One region of the Ureibacillus endophyticus genome, then DNA from elsewhere that is predicted to be linked to it. Evidence: a T-box and tRNA genes for the amino acid it is inferred to sense, from the RefSeq annotation. Region 1 holds a T-box; the other regions hold tRNA genes.
What was found. A T-box is a leader RNA that pairs with one kind of tRNA and senses whether it is charged. The one in region 1 lies ahead of pheS (phenylalanine--tRNA ligase subunit alpha), so its partner is inferred to be a tRNA-Phe.
Positions count from the first base shown of each region.

Region 1 (5,012 bases):
CTTTGAAACAACATAACCAACTACAACATTCGTCATGCCTTGTGAACGATCAATTACTGCATCTACTTCGATTCCAGAGCGTGTAATTTTTTCAGCTAATTCTTCGGCTGTTAAACCATCTATATCTACATATTGTTTTAACCAATTTAAAGATACTAACATTTTTGGCCCTCCTACTCTTCTGTACGGTGGAATTGTGATAAGAAACGAATGTCATTTGTGTAGAAATGACGAATATCATCCACCCCATATTTCAACATCGCAATACGTTCTGCACCAATACCGAAAGCAAAGCCAGATAATTTTTTCGAATCATAGCCAGCCATTTCTAGAACGTTTGGATGTACCATACCAGCTCCTAAAATCTCAATCCAGCCAGTTTGTTTACATACGTTACAACCTTTACCACCACATTTATGACAAGAAACGTCCACTTCTACAGATGGCTCTGTGAATGGGAAGAAACTTGGACGAAGACGAATTTCACGCTCTTCACCAAACATTCTTTTTGCCAGTGCATCAAGTGTACCTTTTAAATCACTCATACGAATGTTTTCACCAATTACTAACCCTTCAATTTGCATAAATTGGTGTGAGTGAGTAGCATCATCATTGTCACGACGGAATACTTTCCCTGGACAAATAATGCGAATAGGCTCACCTTTTTTAGCTTCCATTGTACGAGCTTGAACAGGTGAAGTATGTGTACGTAAAAGTGTTTCTTCAGTAATGTAGAAAGTATCTTGCATATCACGTGCAGGGTGACCTTTTGGCAAGTTCAATGCTTCAAAGTTATAATAGTCTTTTTCCACTTCAGGACCTTCAGCAATTTCATATCCCATAGAAAGGAATAAATCTTCAATTTCCTCAATAACACGAGTTAATGGATGACGGTTACCTGTACGAATTTTTCGACCTGGTAATGTTACGTCAATTGATTCCTTTTCAAGTTGTTCTTGAATTGCTTGTTCTTCTAAAACTGCAATACGAGCTTCAAGTTGGTTTGTTACGTTTTCACGAACTGTGTTTACTAAAGCCCCCATTTTTGGACGTTCTTCAGGAGATAATTTCCCCATTCCTTTTAATAAATCCGTAATTGGACCTTTTTTTCCTAAGTACGCAACACGAACGTCATTTAATTCTTTTAAATTTGAAGCAGCTTCGATTTTCGCTAGTGCTTCTTGTTCTAATTGCTTAAGTTGTTGTTCCACTTTTATTCCTCCTTAGAGAATTCTTTTTACGATTGAGCTATTTGCGTTTGGGTAGGAAATACTTTTTCCATATAAATAAAAAAACCCCGCCCCTAAAAAAGGGACGAGGATTATATCGCGGTACCACCCTAGTTATTGCAAAAAAGCAATCACTTCATTAACATAACGACTAACTTAGCCGGCCTTCCTTTCACAAGTTGATCCCGGAAGCTGCTCGCGGGGTGAACTTCAATTTTGGTTACATACATAAGCTTGCAGTCTATGGCTTATGCTCCCTACATGCAACATTAAAATTTACTCTTCCCGCTCATAACGCATTTTTATTATGAATTTCTAAATCCTTCATTATTTTACGTCAACTCTCAGTATTTTTCAACTAATTTACGAACGCACAAGTTGATATAAAAGTATTCCTGTTGCGACAGCCACATTTAATGACTCAGCCTGCCCTAAAATTGGAATGATAACATTTTGATCGGTTTGGCTTAATAATTGGGGATGAATGCCACTACCTTCATTGCCAACAATTAATGCAAAGCCATCTGTTTTTTTAATTTCAGTATATTCAATCGCATCCTGAAGTGCTGTACCATACACTTTTACACCATTATGTTGTAAGTCTTCAATCCAATCTTCTAACTCACCACGTACAACAGGAATGTGGAAATGAGAACCTTGACTTGAACGTAACGTTTTTGGATTATAAGCATCTGCACAGCCTTTTCCAAGAATTACTGCATCGATTCCAGCAGCATCTGCTGTACGAATCATCGTTCCAATATTGCCTGGGTCTTGTACAGCATCAACAAGCAATAATTTACGCCATTTCAATTGATCTTCACGAGAAATTTCTTTCTGTTTACAATGAGCAAACACACCTTGTGATGTTTCTGTTTCCGCAATCTCCTTTGCAACAGTTGGCGTCACTTCCACCATCATTACATTATCGATATCCCATAATAATGGTAAATCGACACCTTCACGAACAATGATTTGGATAATTTGGTCTTTATTTTTTAACGCTTCTTCTACTAAATGAAATCCTTCTACAAGAAATTCACCTGTTTTTTCACGTTCTTTCCGAGTTGTCACTAGCTTTTTCCAATGTTTTACTAATGAATTTTGAGTTGATTCGATTCGTTTCATATGAACTTTATTTACCGCCTTTTCACTTCATTCTTGCCTAATTTTACATGAAAAGTGGAAGCATGTAAAAATTTATATCGTAGCTAGTCGATTTAATTGAGTGCCTAACAATTCGATATGTTGTTCAGTTGTACCCTCCCCAAAGGAAACACGGAAAAATTGTCGTGCCTTCGATAAAGTATGCCCCATCGCTAAAATCGCTTTCGTACCAGATGCACTATTAATATCACATGCACTTCCAGTGGAAATACAAATATTTTCTTCATTTAAACTTAACATGACGTATTGACCTTCAAGCCCTGGAATGCAAAGTCCACAAATGCTAGGAAATTGCTTCTCTTCCTGCGATTCAATCCACTCGATAGGTGAATCACTAATGAATTCTTTCAACCGTTTTCGTAATTGCCAATGCTTTTCTAGATGATACTTATACTGTTCCACAGCAGTAGCCATCGCAATGATTGCAGGGGTATCCACCGTACCACCACGAATTCCTTTTTCATGGGTTACCCCTGGAAAAACGTGAACGATTCTTCTACGGGGATTCAAATAAATTGCACCGCACCCTTTTGGTCCACCAATTTTATGGGCTGATACAGTAATGCTATCCACTTTTTGTGAGAACTGTGTGATATCTAGCTTGCAAAATGATTGAACACAATCAACATGATATGGAATTCCATGTTCACTAGCGATATTTGCAATTTCTTCTACAGGTTGAATCGATCCAATTTCAGAATTTACATGTTGTATGGAAATTAACACCGTATCTTCCCGAATGGCGCCTTTTAGTTCATCTAAATTGATTACTCCATCACTTGTTAATGAAAGTTTCGTAACTTCAAACCCTTCCCGTTCCAATGTATTCATCGCTGCATGGACACTCGTATGTTCGGCAGCAGAAGTGATAACATGTCTTCCCTTTCCTGCCCTAGCAAGGGAAAGAATAGCGATAATGTTACCTTCAGTTCCACTTCCTGTAAAAATAATTCCATCACGATTAACACCCATTTTGTTTGCTACAATTGCTCGCGCTTCCTCTAACAAAAAATGAGCTTTCCCTCCAGCATCATGCAAACTGGATGTATTTCCATAAACTTCTTTCGCTATTTGACTATACGCATCTATTGCAGCTTCTGTCATAGGACTTGTTGCCGCGTAATCTAAATAAATCATTGTGATTATCCCTCATTTTCAATCAATAATCTTCAGCTAAATCTAAAATTTTTATAAGTTTAGTAGTAAAATCAATGCTTGTTTTCTACTTCATTTTATGTAAATATAGGTGTCAAGACAACTGTAAAGAAGGGGACTATATGAAAATCGATACGGATATCGTCATTATTGGAAGTGGTATTGCCGCATTACAAGCAGCTCGTGTCTTATCACAAAAATTTGACGTTCATATCGTCACAAAGGCAAATATAACAAATGGTAGTTCTTATAAAGCCCAAGGTGGTATTGCCGCTGTTACAAGTACTGATGACAATACTTCTTTGCACATTCAAGATACATTAGATGCTGGTGAACACCACCATTCCTATGAAAATGTTGAAGCTCTAGTTGAAAAAGGTCAAGATGCGATTACACATCTTATCCATGACCAATTTCCTATTGATCGAAAAGAGGATGGCACTATTTCATTAGGTCTTGAAGGTGCGCATAGTAAACCACGAATTATTCACTCAGGTGGCGATGCAACCGGTAAAGCATTGGTCGATCATTTAATTGAAAAACTTCCAAAGAACGTTCGTATTCATGAGTATGAACTTGCCTATGAACTATTATTAAACACTATTGGCGAATGTATTGGAGTTAAAACGAAAAATGAATCCGCTGAGAATGTATATTTTGCATCTTATGTCATTTTAGCTACTGGCGGTGCAGGTGCCATTTATTCTTGTACATCTAATTGTTCAGATAGTTATGGGGATGGAATAGCTCTAGCCTTTTTAGCAGGTGCAAAAATAGCAGATATGGAATTTATTCAATTCCACCCTAGTCTACTTTATATCGATGGCAAATCAAAGGGGCTTGTTTCAGAAGCAGTGCGCGGTGCTGGAGGTTATTTCGTAGATGAGAATGGCCGAAAAATTATGGAAGGTGTTCATCCTTTAGGTGATTTAGCACCAAGACATATTACAGCTTACGAAACGTATAAAGAACGAGCAAAAGGTAATGAAGTATACATCGACATATCACAAATTCGCGATTTTGCAAAAAAGTTCCCGACCATTACAAAATTATGTGAAGAAAACGGAATTTCAATCAATGATAATCGTATTCCTGTTGCACCTGGTAGCCACTTTTTAATGGGTGGTGTTGTAGCAGATCGCTTTGGACATACAAGTATTCCAAGACTATTAGCAGTTGGTGAAGTAGCATGTACTGGTGTTCATGGTGCAAATCGATTAGCAAGCAACTCCTTATTAGAAGGAATCACTTTCGGAAAATTAATGGCCGAAAACCTTTTGAAATATGGAAAGAAGCAAAAAAATTTCCAACAGTTTCAAGCAAGGAAAACTACAAACTATATAGAACTTTTACCAACTCATAAAGTTCAAAATGAAATGTTAGCACATGTAGGTATTTTACGAGATACAGAAGGTTTAAATAGATTAATTAATCTACTACCATCTTTTGAAGAGTATTTTT
Region 1 is NZ_JAMYWW010000001.1:2,506,538-2,511,549, forward strand. It holds gene pheT (phenylalanine--tRNA ligase subunit beta) at 1-162, opposite strand, end outside; gene pheS (phenylalanine--tRNA ligase subunit alpha) at 174-1,211, opposite strand; T-box leader at 1,308-1,533, opposite strand; gene NKR20_RS12325 (TrmH family RNA methyltransferase) at 1,593-2,357, opposite strand; gene NKR20_RS12330 (cysteine desulfurase family protein) at 2,430-3,533, opposite strand; gene nadB (L-aspartate oxidase) at 3,674-5,012, shown strand, end outside.

Region 2 (5,012 bases), 2.1 Mb from region 1:
GTTGGAAATCATTCGTAGAGTGTAAAGGCACAAGGGAGCTTGACTGCGAGACCTACAAGTCGAGCAGGGTCGAAAGACGGGCTTAGTGATCCGGTGGTTCCGCATGGAAGGGCCATCGCTCAACGGATAAAAGCTACCCCGGGGATAACAGGCTTATCTCCCCCAAGAGTCCACATCGACGGGGAGGTTTGGCACCTCGATGTCGGCTCATCGCATCCTGGGGCTGTAGTCGGTCCCAAGGGTTGGGCTGTTCGCCCATTAAAGCGGTACGCGAGCTGGGTTCAGAACGTCGTGAGACAGTTCGGTCCCTATCCGTCGTGGGCGTAGGAAATTTGAGAGGAGCTGTCCTTAGTACGAGAGGACCGGGATGGACATACCGCTGGTGTACCAGTTGTCTTGCCAAAGGCATCGCTGGGTAGCTATGTATGGACGGGATAAGTGCTGAAAGCATCTAAGCATGAAGCCCCCCTCAAGATGAGATTTCCCATTACGTAAGTAAGTAAGATCCCTCAAAGACGATGAGGTAGATAGGTTCGAGGTGGAAGTGTGGCGACACATGGAGCTGACGAATACTAATCGATCGAGGACTTAACCACTAACTTGAATGGTCGTTAGTCAATGTCTTTATCCAGTTTTGAGAGTACAAGCTCTCAAAAATGAAATAGGAACTTCGCCTAAGAGCGCAACATCCATGTTGCAACGGCGAAGCCAGTACATCCATGGACAAGTGAAGTGATGATGGCAAAGAGGTCACACCCGTTCCCATACCGAACACGGAAGTTAAGCTCTTTAGCGCCGATGGTAGTTGGGGGCTTCCCCCTGTGAGAGTAGGACGTCGCTTCGCTTGTTTCAAAAATGGAGGATTAGCTCAGCTGGGAGAGCACCTGCCTTACAAGCAGGGGGTCGGCGGTTCGAGCCCGTCATCCTCCACCATATATGCCGGTGTAGCTCAGTTGGTAGAGCAACTGACTTGTAATCAGTAGGTCGTGGGTTCGACTCCTATCGCCGGCATCCTTTCTGGAGGGGTAGCGAAGTGGCTAAACGCGGCGGACTGTAAATCCGCTCCTTCGGGTTCGGCGGTTCGAATCCGTCCCCCTCCACCATCTACTTTAAAGTAGGGGCATAGTTCAACGGTAGAATAGAGGTCTCCAAAACCTTTGGTGTGGGTTCGATTCCTACTGCCCCTGCCAATATCTGTTTGAACTTATTACACGATGGCGATTGTGGCGAAGTGGTTAACGCATCGGATTGTGGTTCCGACATTCGTGGGTTCGATTCCCATCAGTCGCCCCATTAAATTAAATTAAATTAAATAATTTTAAAATATTGGGGTATAGCCAAGCGGTAAGGCAACGGATTTTGATTCCGTCATGCCTAGGTTCGAATCCTAGTACCCCAGCCATTTAGCGCCCGTAGCTCAATTGGATAGAGCGTCTGACTACGGATCAGAAGGTTGTGGGTTCGACTCCTGCCGGGCGCGCCAAATATATTATTTTGGGGCCTTAGCTCAGCTGGGAGAGCGCCTGCCTTGCACGCAGGAGGTCAGCGGTTCGATCCCGCTAGGCTCCACCAATAAAAAAATTAAATAATATTATCGCGGGGTGGAGCACGAACGAATCAACTTCGTAGCGATGCTTCAGCGTAACGATTTCGCAAACATCTTGAATTCACTAAACGAAATCGTGACGGTTCAAATGAAAACTATATGCGTAATACAATATTTTAATTTTAGAATATAATATTTCCGCGGGGTGGAGCAGTTCGGTAGCTCGTCGGGCTCATAACCCGAAGGTCACAGGTTCAAATCCTGTCCCCGCAACCAAATGGTCCCGTGGTGTAGCGGTTAACATGCCTGCCTGTCACGCAGGAGATCGCCGGTTCGATCCCGGTCGGGACCGCCATTATTGCGGGTGTAGTTTAATGGTAAAACCTCAGCCTTCCAAGCTGATGTCGTGAGTTCGATTCTCATCACCCGCTCCAATTGGGGCCTATAGCTCAGCTGGTTAGAGCGCACGCCTGATAAGCGTGAGGTCGATGGTTCAAGTCCATTTAGGCCCACCATGTATTATTCCGAAGTAGCTCAGTGGTAGAGCAACCGGCTGTTAACCGGTTGGTCGTAGGTTCGAGTCCTACCTTCGGAGCCATGGCCCGTTGGTCAAGTGGTTAAGACACCGCCCTTTCACGGCGGTAACACGGGTTCGAATCCCGTACGGGTCATAAAATTTAATTCCCAGGAGGATTAGCTCAGCTGGGAGAGCACCTGCCTTACAAGCAGGGGGTCGGCGGTTCGAGCCCGTCATCCTCCACCATATTATGCCGGTGTAGCTCAGTTGGTAGAGCAACTGACTTGTAATCAGTAGGTCGTGGGTTCGACTCCTATCGCCGGCACCATTATTTAGAGCCATTAGCTCAGTGGTAGAGCATCTGACTTTTAATCAGAGGGTCGAAGGTTCAAGTCCTTCATGGCTCACCAGTTTTATATTGCGGGTGTGGCGGAATTGGCAGACGCACTAGACTTAGGATCTAGCGCCGCAAGGCGTGGGGGTTCGACTCCCTTCACCCGCACCATTTAATTAAATCATAAATTTTTAGCACATGCGGAAGTAGTTCAGTGGTAGAACACCACCTTGCCAAGGTGGGGGTCGCGGGTTCGAACCCCGTCTTCCGCTCCAAATGTGCCGGGGTGGCGGAACTGGCAGACGCACAGGACTTAAAATCCTGCGGTAGGTGACTACCGTACCGGTTCGATTCCGGTCCTCGGCACCATTAATTTGAGCGTTTGGCTACGGTTAAAGATATATGTGGTTTCTAACGCCCGGGAATTTTGCGGGAAGTAGCTCAGCTTGGTAGAGCACTTGGTTTGGGACCAAGGGGTCGCAGGTTCGAATCCTGTCTTCCCGACCATCCAATATCAATTTAGATGTTAAATAATGGGGCCTTAGCTCAGCTGGGAGAGCGCCTGCCTTGCACGCAGGAGGTCAGCGGTTCGATCCCGCTAGGCTCCACCAAAATTAGAATATACAATATGGCGGCGTAGCTCAGCTGGCTAGAGCGTACGGTTCATACCCGTAAGGTCGGGGGTTCGATCCCCTCTGCCGCCATTTATTAAAAGTGGAGGAATACCCAAGTCCGGCTGAAGGGATCGGTCTTGAAAACCGACAGGCGGGTTAAACCGCGCGGGGGTTCGAATCCCTCTTCCTCCGCCATCTTATTTAAATAGTTAGTAATAATGGTCCCGTGGTGTAGCGGTTAACATGCCTGCCTGTCACGCAGGAGATCGCCGGTTCGATCCCGGTCGGGACCGCCATAAAGTGGGTCGATAGCTCAGTTGGTAGAGCATTTGACTGAAGCTCAAAGTGTCGGCGGTTCGATTCCGTCTCGACCCACCATTTCTAAATATTCCGAAGTAGCTCAGTGGTAGAGCAACCGGCTGTTAACCGGTTGGTCGTAGGTTCGAGTCCTACCTTCGGAGCCATTTTGGGGAAGTACTCAAGAGGCTGAAGAGGCGCCCCTGCTAAGGGTGTAGGTCGGGTAACCGGCGCGAGGGTTCAAATCCCTCCTTCTCCGCCAGAAAGCATAATATTCTGGCCCGTTGGTCAAGTGGTTAAGACACCGCCCTTTCACGGCGGTAACACGGGTTCGAATCCCGTACGGGTCATAAAAGTAAAAACATGAAGGCTATATGAAAGTTCACTATGAACTCTCATATAGCCTTTTTTGTGTACCTAGAAACCTATGTAATTGTAACATTGATGAACTTACAATAACTACCGCTACTAATAAACTGCAGAAATACTTACTTATATAATAGCCTTTTCCTCTAAATTCACTTTATTGTTCGTTCAAAATTAATTCTGTTTAATAAATATTAACTAAAAGGAAATGGATGTCATTTTAAATGCATACATTCCTTGCTGAATAAGAAATATAAGCTATTACATCTAAAACTCCTATTGCATATGATAAGAGAAGGAAGCCCAAGTTTGTTAAAAAATTTTATTATATATTGTCTTTTTGTAAAGAACGGATTATAATGAAAATCATTAAAGATGTTGATATATCAACGATTTTGTGTATTTTTAGAATGGACAATTGTTTTTCATCAGAGGAGGCGACAACATGAAAAAAATAATGGTAACGGGTGCTTTAGGTCAGATTGGATCTGAGTTAGTTGTAAAGTTACGTGACATTTATGGAGAAGATAATGTTTTATCAACGGACATACGTAAGGATACGAATGTTGGAGGACCATTTGAAATTCTGGATGTAACAGATGCGGATCGTATGTATGAACTTGCGAAGCAGTTTGGTGCAGATACGCTTATCCATATGGCTGCTTTACTTTCTGCAACGGCAGAAAAAAATCCGTTATTTGCATGGAATCTCAATATGGGCGGTTTAATGAATGCATTAGAAGTATCGAGAGAATTAGATTTACAATTTTTCACACCAAGTTCAATTGGTGCCTTTGGACCGACAACTCCGAAAGATAACACGCCACAAGACACACTTCAACGTCCTACAACGATGTATGGAATCAATAAAGTTGCTGGGGAACTATTGTGCGACTATTATTATACTCGTTTTGGAGTTGATACAAGAGGCGTTCGTTTTCCAGGATTGATTTCATATGTGACGCCACCTGGTGGGGGAACGACCGATTATGCAGTAGATATCTATTATAAGGCAGTTGAAAATGGAAGTTATACATCTTATATTGCAGAAGGTACGTATATGGATATGATGTATATGCCAGATGCTCTGCAGGCGATAGTTGATTTAATGGAAGCAGATGGTTCAAAGTTAAAACATCGTAATGCATTTAATATTTCAGCTATGAGTTTCGAACCTTCTCAAATTGCTGATGAAATTCGAAAACATATTCCTTCATTTAAAATAAGATATGATGTGGATCCTGTTCGTCAAAAAATTGCAGATAGCTGGCCGAATGCAATTGATTCTTCAGCAGCGGTAGAAGAGTGGGGATTCAAAGCTGAGTATGATTTAGAGAA
Region 2 is NZ_JAMYWW010000001.1:437,700-442,711, forward strand. It holds rRNA gene NKR20_RS02130 (23S ribosomal RNA) at 1-596, shown strand, start outside; rRNA gene rrf (5S ribosomal RNA) at 729-844, shown strand; tRNA gene NKR20_RS02140 (tRNA-Val) at 858-933, shown strand; tRNA gene NKR20_RS02145 (tRNA-Thr) at 939-1,011, shown strand; tRNA gene NKR20_RS02150 (tRNA-Tyr) at 1,020-1,103, shown strand; tRNA gene NKR20_RS02155 (tRNA-Trp) at 1,117-1,190, shown strand; tRNA gene NKR20_RS02160 (tRNA-His) at 1,218-1,293, shown strand; tRNA gene NKR20_RS02165 (tRNA-Gln) at 1,328-1,402, shown strand; tRNA gene NKR20_RS02170 (tRNA-Arg) at 1,407-1,483, shown strand; tRNA gene NKR20_RS02175 (tRNA-Ala) at 1,497-1,572, shown strand; tRNA gene NKR20_RS02180 (tRNA-Met) at 1,746-1,822, shown strand; tRNA gene NKR20_RS02185 (tRNA-Asp) at 1,826-1,901, shown strand; tRNA gene NKR20_RS02190 (tRNA-Gly) at 1,907-1,980, shown strand; tRNA gene NKR20_RS02195 (tRNA-Ile) at 1,985-2,061, shown strand; tRNA gene NKR20_RS02200 (tRNA-Asn) at 2,070-2,144, shown strand; tRNA gene NKR20_RS02205 (tRNA-Glu) at 2,146-2,217, shown strand; tRNA gene NKR20_RS02210 (tRNA-Val) at 2,234-2,309, shown strand; tRNA gene NKR20_RS02215 (tRNA-Thr) at 2,316-2,391, shown strand; tRNA gene NKR20_RS02220 (tRNA-Lys) at 2,399-2,473, shown strand; tRNA gene NKR20_RS02225 (tRNA-Leu) at 2,484-2,568, shown strand; tRNA gene NKR20_RS02230 (tRNA-Gly) at 2,598-2,672, shown strand; tRNA gene NKR20_RS02235 (tRNA-Leu) at 2,678-2,766, shown strand; tRNA gene NKR20_RS02240 (tRNA-Pro) at 2,828-2,904, shown strand; tRNA gene NKR20_RS02245 (tRNA-Ala) at 2,933-3,008, shown strand; tRNA gene NKR20_RS02250 (tRNA-Met) at 3,028-3,101, shown strand; tRNA gene NKR20_RS02255 (tRNA-Ser) at 3,114-3,206, shown strand; tRNA gene NKR20_RS02260 (tRNA-Asp) at 3,232-3,307, shown strand; tRNA gene NKR20_RS02265 (tRNA-Phe) at 3,314-3,389, shown strand; tRNA gene NKR20_RS02270 (tRNA-Asn) at 3,401-3,475, shown strand; tRNA gene NKR20_RS02275 (tRNA-Ser) at 3,480-3,570, shown strand; tRNA gene NKR20_RS02280 (tRNA-Glu) at 3,587-3,658, shown strand; gene NKR20_RS02285 (L-threonine 3-dehydrogenase) at 4,120-5,012, shown strand, end outside.
Region 2: it has a tRNA-Phe gene. The T-box ahead of pheS (phenylalanine--tRNA ligase subunit alpha) is inferred to sense a tRNA for this amino acid. The anticodon was not compared.

Region 3 (5,012 bases), 450 kb from region 1:
AATGCCGGTATGAGTAGCGAAAGATGGGTGAGAATCCCATCCACCGTATGACTAAGGTTTCCTGAGGAAGGCTCGTCCGCTCAGGGTTAGTCGGGACCTAAGTCGAGGCCGACAGGCGTAGACGATGGACAACAGGTTGATATTCCTGTACCACCTCCCCGCCGTTTGAGTAATGGGGGGACGCAGTAGGATAGGGTAAGCGTGCGATTGGTTGTGCACGCCCAAGCAGTAAGGCGTGGAAGTAGGCAAATCCGCTTCCTGTAACGTTGAGCTGTAATGGGGAGCTCTTTAAGAGCGAAGTACCTGATTTCACACTGCCAAGAAAAGCCTCTAGCGAGGCGGGAGGTGCCCGTACCGCAAACCGACACAGGTAGTCGAGGAGAGAATCCTAAGGTGTGCGAGAGAACTCTCGTTAAGGAACTCGGCAAAATGACCCCGTAACTTCGGGAGAAGGGGTGCTCTCGAAAGAGAGCCGCAGTGAATAGGCCCAGGCGACTGTTTAGCAAAAACACAGGTCTCTGCAAAACCGTAAGGTGACGTATAGGGGCTGACGCCTGCCCGGTGCTGGAAGGTTAAGAGGAGGGGTTAGCGTAAGCGAAGCTCTGAATTGAAGCCCCAGTAAACGGCGGCCGTAACTATAACGGTCCTAAGGTAGCGAAATTCCTTGTCGGGTAAGTTCCGACCCGCACGAAAGGCGTAACGATCTGGGCACTGTCTCAACGAGAGACTCGGTGAAATTATAGTACCTGTGAAGATGCAGGTTACCCGCGACAGGACGGAAAGACCCCGTGGAGCTTTACTGTAGCCTGATATTGAATTTTGGCACAACTTGTACAGGATAGGTAGGAGCCAGAGAACTCGGAGCGCCAGCTTCGAGGGAGGCGTCGGTGGGATACTACCCTGGTTGTGTTGAAATTCTAACCCGTACCCCTTATCGGGGTAGGAGACAGTGTCAGGTGGACAGTTTGACTGGGGCGGTCGCCTCCTAAAAGGTAACGGAGGCGCCCAAAGGTTCCCTCAGAATGGTTGGAAATCATTCGTAGAGTGTAAAGGCACAAGGGAGCTTGACTGCGAGACCTACAAGTCGAGCAGGGTCGAAAGACGGGCTTAGTGATCCGGTGGTTCCGCATGGAAGGGCCATCGCTCAACGGATAAAAGCTACCCCGGGGATAACAGGCTTATCTCCCCCAAGAGTCCACATCGACGGGGAGGTTTGGCACCTCGATGTCGGCTCATCGCATCCTGGGGCTGTAGTCGGTCCCAAGGGTTGGGCTGTTCGCCCATTAAAGCGGTACGCGAGCTGGGTTCAGAACGTCGTGAGACAGTTCGGTCCCTATCCGTCGTGGGCGTAGGAAATTTGAGAGGAGCTGTCCTTAGTACGAGAGGACCGGGATGGACATACCGCTGGTGTACCAGTTGTCTTGCCAAAGGCATCGCTGGGTAGCTATGTATGGACGGGATAAGTGCTGAAAGCATCTAAGCATGAAGCCCCCCTCAAGATGAGATTTCCCATTACGTAAGTAAGTAAGATCCCTCAAAGACGATGAGGTAGATAGGTTCGAGGTGGAAGTGTGGCGACACATGGAGCTGACGAATACTAATCGATCGAGGACTTAACCACTAACTTGAATGGTCGTTAGTCAATGTCTTTATCCAGTTTTGAGAGAATAAGTAAATTAATCCGAAAAAAGTATAAAAAGTACTTGATATATTTGTGGATTATGATATAATAATACTTGTCTTTCGATAATAGTTTAAATGCTGTTTGCAAGAAGATTATAAATTAAAATACAATTATTCCGAAGTAGCTCAGTGGTAGAGCAACCGGCTGTTAACCGGTTGGTCGTAGGTTCGAGTCCTACCTTCGGAGCCATCTTCTTGGAGAGTTGTCCGAGAGGCCGAAGGAGCACGATTGGAAATCGTGTAGGCGGGTAACACTGTCTCAAGGGTTCAAATCCCTTACTCTCCGCCATCTTAGACAGCCAGATAATCTGGCCCGTTGGTCAAGTGGTTAAGACACCGCCCTTTCACGGCGGTAACACGGGTTCGAATCCCGTACGGGTCACCATTTTATAAAATAGCCAGCATGGAGGATTAGCTCAGCTGGGAGAGCACCTGCCTTACAAGCAGGGGGTCGGCGGTTCGAGCCCGTCATCCTCCACCATATTTTAAACAAAATAGTATTATCGCGGGGTGGAGCAGTTCGGTAGCTCGTCGGGCTCATAACCCGAAGGTCACAGGTTCAAATCCTGTCCCCGCAACCAAGGTCCCGTGGTGTAGCGGTTAACATGCCTGCCTGTCACGCAGGAGATCGCCGGTTCGATCCCGGTCGGGACCGCCATAAAATGGGTCGATAGCTCAGTTGGTAGAGCATTTGACTGAAGCTCAAAGTGTCGGCGGTTCGATTCCGTCTCGACCCATCTTTATTAAAAATTATTTAAATGCCGGTGTAGCTCAGTTGGTAGAGCAACTGACTTGTAATCAGTAGGTCGTGGGTTCGACTCCTATCGCCGGCACCATACTATGGAGGGGTAGCGAAGTGGCTAAACGCGGCGGACTGTAAATCCGCTCCTTCGGGTTCGGCGGTTCGAATCCGTCCCCCTCCACCATTTAAAATAGGGGCATAGTTCAACGGTAGAATAGAGGTCTCCAAAACCTTTGGTGTGGGTTCGATTCCTACTGCCCCTGCCAATAACCAATTTCAACTAAAGTAATGGCGATTGTGGCGAAGTGGTTAACGCATCGGATTGTGGTTCCGACATTCGTGGGTTCGATTCCCATCAGTCGCCCCATATATCCTCAAAAATAATTAGTTGAAATAATATATAAAATTATGGCGATTGTGGCGAAGTGGTTAACGCACCGGATTGTGGTTCCGGCATTCGTGGGTTCGATTCCCATCAGTCGCCCCATTAAAACTAATGAAAACTTCATCAAATTTTTGGGGTATAGCCAAGCGGTAAGGCAACGGATTTTGATTCCGTCATGCCCAGGTTCGAATCCTGGTACCCCAGCCATTTTGCGGAAGTAGTTCAGCGGTAGAACACCACCTTGCCAAGGTGGGGGTCGCGGGTTCGAACCCCGTCTTCCGCTCCAATATTATAATGGCGGCTTAGCCAAGTGGTAAGGCACGGGTCTGCAACACCCTTACCACCGGTTCGAATCCGGTAGCCGCCTCCATTTTATTTATTAATCGGTTTATCCGATGTTTTTTTTATTATTTGACTTTGCCGGTGTGGCGGAATTGGCAGACGCGCACGACTCAAAATCGTGTTCCTTCTGGAGTGTCGGTTCGACCCCGACCACCGGTATCTTTAAATTAAACATTAAACTGACAAGAGTTCTAGCTCAATACTGAGTTAGAACTCTTTTTGGTTCTATATTAATTGTTGGGGTTTGCCTACAATTTATGAAAAACAAAATGCACAACATCACCTATTTTTCTATACTTGAGTTGACTAGAAACAAGCAGAAAAAGGTGAGTTGTGCATTATGAATTTTAACATGGAACTACCAGGATTAAAAGGTGTAAATATTGAAGAAATGGTTGAACAAGAAAATCGTGTACTAGTCTATATTTCCATGCCTATAAAAGAACATATTTGTCCAGCGTGTGGTGAAAAAACAAAGAAAATACATGATTATCGAATGCGAAAAATCGGCCACCTTTCCTTTTGGGGACGTTTAACTAAGTTGATGTATAAATGTCGTCGTTACCGCTGTCAATGTGGAAAGCGTTTTGCAGAAAAGGCTTCATTTGTCGAGCGATATCAACGTTATTCAAGAGAAGCGAATCAAGCGATGACGATTCAATCCGCGAAATCGAAAACATTTAAAGATGCGGCAATGATTCTCGGTACATCTATTTCAACCATCATAAGAAGATTTAAAAAACAAGCAAAAGCAGTATTACCAAAGGGTGTTCAATTACCAAAAGCAATTGCCATTGATGAATACAAGGGAGATACGGATGCAGGAAAATATCAATTAATTATAGCGAATGCGGAAACACATGAACCAATCGATGTTTTGCCTAATCGCAGACTTCAAACGATCAAAACTTATTTGCAAAAATATGGTCAAGAAGTGGAAATCGTTGTCATGGATATGAATGGAAGTTTTAAAGCAGCGGTTCAACAAGCATTGGGAAAACCAATCATTGTGGCGGACCGATTCCATTATTGTCGTTATATCCATTGGGCTTTAGATGAAGTCCGAAGAAAAGTTCAAAAAGAAATGCATGCCTATGATCGTAAGAAATCGAAGAAAATGCGATTTGTTTTACATAAGAATTCCGACAATCTATCAGAGGAAGAACGTTGGTATTTAAATCGATATCTAGCTTTATCATCAGAGTTAAAGCAGGCTTATGAATTAAAAGAAGCATTTAAACAGTGGTTTACAGAATCCAAAAGGAGAGAAAATATACAGGAGGTCAAAAGTGGATTAGAAGCATTTTACCGAAAGGTAGAAGAAGTAGGCATTCCAAGCTTTTTAAAAAGTATACAAACACTAAAAAACTGGCAGAATGAAATATTAAACAGTTTTGTATTTGGATATTCCAATGGCTTTTTAGAAGGAATTAACAATAAATCAAAAGTGCTCAAACGAAATGCTTATGGATTCCGAAAATATGAGCACTTTAAAGCGAAAATACTATTAGGTCACCTATATAAAAAAATAGAGTTGTATGTTGGGTAGGATGAACGCGCGCGTTCTGCCATCCATTCCTTCTTCGCTACGCTTCAGAAGAAATGGATGGCAGAATAGTATATCAAATATCCAAGTTTTCTTGTCCTCTCATTTCTTACCCCAACAATTGACAAAGGACCTCTTTTTTTAATAAAAATGATTGATAAAATGGTTCTATAATATTTGTTGGGGTTTTACTACAATTTTTGACAATAAAAAAGCACGTAACCACCGATTTCGATATACTTGAATTGACGAGAAACAAGTTATGAAAGGTGATACGTGCAATATGAATTTTAACATGAATATACCAGGATTAA
Region 3 is NZ_JAMYWW010000001.1:2,954,689-2,959,700, reverse strand. It holds rRNA gene NKR20_RS14725 (23S ribosomal RNA) at 1-1,621, shown strand, start outside; tRNA gene NKR20_RS14720 (tRNA-Asn) at 1,799-1,873, shown strand; tRNA gene NKR20_RS14715 (tRNA-Ser) at 1,881-1,972, shown strand; tRNA gene NKR20_RS14710 (tRNA-Glu) at 1,994-2,068, shown strand; tRNA gene NKR20_RS14705 (tRNA-Val) at 2,089-2,164, shown strand; tRNA gene NKR20_RS14700 (tRNA-Met) at 2,188-2,264, shown strand; tRNA gene NKR20_RS14695 (tRNA-Asp) at 2,266-2,341, shown strand; tRNA gene NKR20_RS14690 (tRNA-Phe) at 2,348-2,420, shown strand; tRNA gene NKR20_RS14685 (tRNA-Thr) at 2,444-2,519, shown strand; tRNA gene NKR20_RS14680 (tRNA-Tyr) at 2,526-2,609, shown strand; tRNA gene NKR20_RS14675 (tRNA-Trp) at 2,618-2,691, shown strand; tRNA gene NKR20_RS14670 (tRNA-His) at 2,717-2,792, shown strand; tRNA gene NKR20_RS14665 (tRNA-His) at 2,837-2,912, shown strand; tRNA gene NKR20_RS14660 (tRNA-Gln) at 2,943-3,017, shown strand; tRNA gene NKR20_RS14655 (tRNA-Gly) at 3,022-3,096, shown strand; tRNA gene NKR20_RS14650 (tRNA-Cys) at 3,107-3,180, shown strand; tRNA gene NKR20_RS14645 (tRNA-Leu) at 3,230-3,311, shown strand; gene NKR20_RS14640 (ISL3 family transposase) at 3,493-4,701, shown strand; gene NKR20_RS14635 (ISL3 family transposase) at 4,982-5,012, shown strand, end outside.
Region 3: it has a tRNA-Phe gene. The T-box ahead of pheS (phenylalanine--tRNA ligase subunit alpha) is inferred to sense a tRNA for this amino acid. The anticodon was not compared.

Region 4 (5,012 bases), 2.3 Mb from region 1:
ATCAAGAGGCTCACTATCGTGAGACACTGTCGAAAGCGATGCCAAACTATCCAGATATTAATGATTTAGCCAAGCGAAATTTAGCAGCGATCGGAGACATCTATAAATGAATCAGTTTACAAACACAAACTATCAGCATCTCCTGCAAAACTTGGAGTATTTAAAACTCAAGGAAATGGGGCTTCATTTAAGTGAAGTCATTGACTTCAGTATCAAGAATGAACTTTCATTTATTGATACGCTCATTAAATTAACGAATTATGAGGTAGATGTACGTGAGCAAAACATGATTCACGCAATGGTGAAGGTCGCAGCCTTTCCACATCTAAAGGAAATGAAAGATTTTGATTTTGAATTTCAACCAAGTGTCAATCAGCAACAATTACGTGATTTTCAGAGCTTACGTTTTATTCAAGAAAACGAAAACATTGTATTTCTTGGTCCAAGTGGTGTGGGTAAAACCCACTTAGCTACGGCAATCGGCATTACAGCAGCGAAAAAAAGGACAAGTACCTATTTCATTAAGTGTCATGATTTAATTCAAAACTTGAAAAAAGCGCGCATTGAAAATCGTCTAGAAAGCCGTTTGAAACATTATACAAAGTATAAATTATTAATCATTGATGAAATCGGTTATTTACCAATCGATCCGGAGGACGCGAAGCTATTCTTCCAACTCATCGATGCACGTTATGAAAAGAAAAGTACGATTTTTACAACCAATGTGAACTTCAAATCATGGGAAGAAATTTTCCCAGAGCCGAAGTTAGCAAATGCGATTTTAGATTGCATTTTACATCACGCAAGTGTCGTAACTATTACTGGTGATTCGTACCGTCTTAAGCAACACCTCGAACCAGTAAACGAGTAATTTTGTACACCCTTAAACAAGCATAAATGTACATATTAACGTTGACATTTATACTCTATTTATATTCTTTCAATCTAAGCTTCTCATCATCAAGCTGAAATATTCTGCATACCTAGCATAATATAAATTTCATATTTCTCGGTCTGGTCTCTACTTCTGAGGCTCATAACGACTTTCATTAAATACAAAAAGACGTATAGCAAATGCTATACGTCTTCATATGACCCGTACGGGATTCGAACCCGTGTTACCGCCGTGAAAGGGCGGTGTCTTAACCACTTGACCAACGGGCCGTGGCTCCGAAGGTAGGACTCGAACCTACGACCAACCGGTTAACAGCCGGTTGCTCTACCACTGAGCTACTTCGGAATATTATGGTGGGCCTAAATGGACTTGAACCATCGACCTCACGCTTATCAGGCGTGCGCTCTAACCAGCTGAGCTATAGGCCCATAATGGAGCGGGTGATGAGAATCGAACTCACGACATCAGCTTGGAAGGCTGAGGTTTTACCATTAAACTACACCCGCATAAAATGGTGGGTCGAGACGGAATCGAACCGCCGACACTTTGAGCTTCAGTCAAATGCTCTACCAACTGAGCTATCGACCCACTTTATGGCGGTCCCGACCGGGATCGAACCGGCGATCTCCTGCGTGACAGGCAGGCATGTTAACCGCTACACCACGGGACCTCAAGTAAATGGCGGAGGAAGAGGGATTCGAACCCCCGCGCGGTTTAACCCGCCTGTCGGTTTTCAAGACCGATCCCTTCAGCCGGACTTGGGTATTCCTCCACTTTACTAAATGGCGGCAGAGGGAATCGAACCCCCGACCTTACGGGTATGAACCGTACGCTCTAGCCAGCTGAGCTACGCCGCCATATTTTTATTTGATTTTATTGGTGGAGCCTAGCGGGATCGAACCGCTGACCTCCTGCGTGCAAGGCAGGCGCTCTCCCAGCTGAGCTAAGGCCCCAATTAAAATGGTCGAGAAGACAGGATTCGAACCTGCGACCCCTTGGTCCCAAACCAAGTGCTCTACCAAGCTGAGCTACTTCTCGTATATATGGCGCGCCCGGCAGGAGTCGAACCCACAACCTTCTGATCCGTAGTCAGACGCTCTATCCAATTGAGCTACGGGCGCATATAAATGGTGCCGAGGACCGGAATCGAACCGGTACGGTAGTCACCTACCGCAGGATTTTAAGTCCTGTGCGTCTGCCAGTTCCGCCACCCCGGCACATTTGGAGCGGAAGACGGGGTTCGAACCCGCGACCCCCACCTTGGCAAGGTGGTGTTCTACCACTGAACTACTTCCGCATGTGCATTGATTTTCTGGCAAGTTTTTAATAAAACTGGTGAGCCATGAAGGACTTGAACCTTCGACCCTCTGATTAAAAGTCAGATGCTCTACCACTGAGCTAATGGCTCTCTATAAGATGGTGGAGGGGGACGGATTCGAACCGCCGAACCCGAAGGAGCGGATTTACAGTCCGCCGCGTTTAGCCACTTCGCTACCCCTCCAGAAAGGATGCCGGCGATAGGAGTCGAACCCACGACCTACTGATTACAAGTCAGTTGCTCTACCAACTGAGCTACACCGGCATATATGGTGGAGGATGACGGGCTCGAACCGCCGACCCCCTGCTTGTAAGGCAGGTGCTCTCCCAGCTGAGCTAATCCTCCATTTTTGAAACAAGCGAAGCGACGTCCTACTCTCACAGGGGGAAGCCCCCAACTACCATCGGCGCTAAAGAGCTTAACTTCCGTGTTCGGTATGGGAACGGGTGTGACCTCTTTGCCATCATCACTTCACTTGTCCATGGATGTACTGGCTTCGCCGTTGCAACATGGATGTTGCGCTCTTAGGCGAAGTTCCTATTTCATTTTTGAGAGCTTGTACTCTCAAAACTGGATAAAGACATTGACTAACGACCATTCAAGTTAGTGGTTAAGTCCTCGATCGATTAGTATTCGTCAGCTCCATGTGTCGCCACACTTCCACCTCGAACCTATCTACCTCATCGTCTTTGAGGGATCTTACTTACTTACGTAATGGGAAATCTCATCTTGAGGGGGGCTTCATGCTTAGATGCTTTCAGCACTTATCCCGTCCATACATAGCTACCCAGCGATGCCTTTGGCAAGACAACTGGTACACCAGCGGTATGTCCATCCCGGTCCTCTCGTACTAAGGACAGCTCCTCTCAAATTTCCTACGCCCACGACGGATAGGGACCGAACTGTCTCACGACGTTCTGAACCCAGCTCGCGTACCGCTTTAATGGGCGAACAGCCCAACCCTTGGGACCGACTACAGCCCCAGGATGCGATGAGCCGACATCGAGGTGCCAAACCTCCCCGTCGATGTGGACTCTTGGGGGAGATAAGCCTGTTATCCCCGGGGTAGCTTTTATCCGTTGAGCGATGGCCCTTCCATGCGGAACCACCGGATCACTAAGCCCGTCTTTCGACCCTGCTCGACTTGTAGGTCTCGCAGTCAAGCTCCCTTGTGCCTTTACACTCTACGAATGATTTCCAACCATTCTGAGGGAACCTTTGGGCGCCTCCGTTACCTTTTAGGAGGCGACCGCCCCAGTCAAACTGTCCACCTGACACTGTCTCCTACCCCGATAAGGGGTACGGGTTAGAATTTCAACACAACCAGGGTAGTATCCCACCGACGCCTCCCTCGAAGCTGGCGCTCCGAGTTCTCTGGCTCCTACCTATCCTGTACAAGTTGTGCCAAAATTCAATATCAGGCTACAGTAAAGCTCCACGGGGTCTTTCCGTCCTGTCGCGGGTAACCTGCATCTTCACAGGTACTATAATTTCACCGAGTCTCTCGTTGAGACAGTGCCCAGATCGTTACGCCTTTCGTGCGGGTCGGAACTTACCCGACAAGGAATTTCGCTACCTTAGGACCGTTATAGTTACGGCCGCCGTTTACTGGGGCTTCAATTCAGAGCTTCGCTTACGCTAACCCCTCCTCTTAACCTTCCAGCACCGGGCAGGCGTCAGCCCCTATACGTCACCTTACGGTTTTGCAGAGACCTGTGTTTTTGCTAAACAGTCGCCTGGGCCTATTCACTGCGGCTCTCTTTCGAGAGCACCCCTTCTCCCGAAGTTACGGGGTCATTTTGCCGAGTTCCTTAACGAGAGTTCTCTCGCACACCTTAGGATTCTCTCCTCGACTACCTGTGTCGGTTTGCGGTACGGGCACCTCCCGCCTCGCTAGAGGCTTTTCTTGGCAGTGTGAAATCAGGTACTTCGCTCTTAAAGAGCTCCCCATTACAGCTCAACGTTACAGGAAGCGGATTTGCCTACTTCCACGCCTTACTGCTTGGGCGTGCACAACCAATCGCACGCTTACCCTATCCTACTGCGTCCCCCCATTACTCAAACGGCGGGGAGGTGGTACAGGAATATCAACCTGTTGTCCATCGTCTACGCCTGTCGGCCTCGACTTAGGTCCCGACTAACCCTGAGCGGACGAGCCTTCCTCAGGAAACCTTAGTCATACGGTGGATGGGATTCTCACCCATCTTTCGCTACTCATACCGGCATTCTCACTTCTAAGCGCTCCACCAGTCCTTCCGGTCTGACTTCAACGCCCTTAGAACGCTCTCCTACCACGTGCATCTTAGATGCACATCCACAGCTTCGGTGAATCGTTTAGCCCCGATACATTTTCGGCGCAGCGTCACTCGACCAGTGAGCTATTACGCACTCTTTAAATGATGGCTGCTTCTAAGCCAACATCCTGGTTGTCTAAGCAACGCCACATCCTTTTCCACTTAACGATTACTTTGGGACCTTAGCTGGTGGTCTGGGCTGTTTCCCTTTTGACTACGGATCTTATCACTCGCAGTCTGACTCCCGTGTATAAATATCTGGCATTCGGAGTTTGTCTGAATTCGGTAAAGCGAGATGCCCCCCTAGTCCAAACAGTGCTCTACCTCCAGTATTCTCATCACGAGGCTAGCCCTAAAGCTATTTCGGAGAGAACCAGCTATCTCCAAGTTCGATTGGAATTTCTCCGCTACCCACACCTCATCCCCGCACTTTTCAACGTGCGTGGGTTCGGGCCTCCAGTGAGTGTTACCTCACCTTCACCCTGGACATGGGTAGATCACCTGG
Region 4 is NZ_JAMYWW010000001.1:247,563-252,574, reverse strand. It holds gene istA (IS21 family transposase) at 1-110, shown strand, start outside; gene istB (IS21-like element helper ATPase IstB) at 107-871, shown strand; tRNA gene NKR20_RS01265 (tRNA-Glu) at 1,093-1,164, opposite strand; tRNA gene NKR20_RS01260 (tRNA-Asn) at 1,166-1,240, opposite strand; tRNA gene NKR20_RS01255 (tRNA-Ile) at 1,247-1,323, opposite strand; tRNA gene NKR20_RS01250 (tRNA-Gly) at 1,328-1,401, opposite strand; tRNA gene NKR20_RS01245 (tRNA-Phe) at 1,408-1,483, opposite strand; tRNA gene NKR20_RS01240 (tRNA-Asp) at 1,490-1,565, opposite strand; tRNA gene NKR20_RS01235 (tRNA-Ser) at 1,575-1,667, opposite strand; tRNA gene NKR20_RS01230 (tRNA-Met) at 1,679-1,752, opposite strand; tRNA gene NKR20_RS01225 (tRNA-Ala) at 1,773-1,848, opposite strand; tRNA gene NKR20_RS01220 (tRNA-Pro) at 1,857-1,933, opposite strand; tRNA gene NKR20_RS01215 (tRNA-Arg) at 1,940-2,016, opposite strand; tRNA gene NKR20_RS01210 (tRNA-Leu) at 2,024-2,112, opposite strand; tRNA gene NKR20_RS01205 (tRNA-Gly) at 2,118-2,192, opposite strand; tRNA gene NKR20_RS01200 (tRNA-Lys) at 2,229-2,303, opposite strand; tRNA gene NKR20_RS01195 (tRNA-Tyr) at 2,313-2,396, opposite strand; tRNA gene NKR20_RS01190 (tRNA-Thr) at 2,405-2,477, opposite strand; tRNA gene NKR20_RS01185 (tRNA-Val) at 2,483-2,558, opposite strand; rRNA gene rrf (5S ribosomal RNA) at 2,572-2,687, opposite strand; rRNA gene NKR20_RS01175 (23S ribosomal RNA) at 2,820-5,012, opposite strand, start outside.
Region 4: it has a tRNA-Phe gene. The T-box ahead of pheS (phenylalanine--tRNA ligase subunit alpha) is inferred to sense a tRNA for this amino acid. The anticodon was not compared.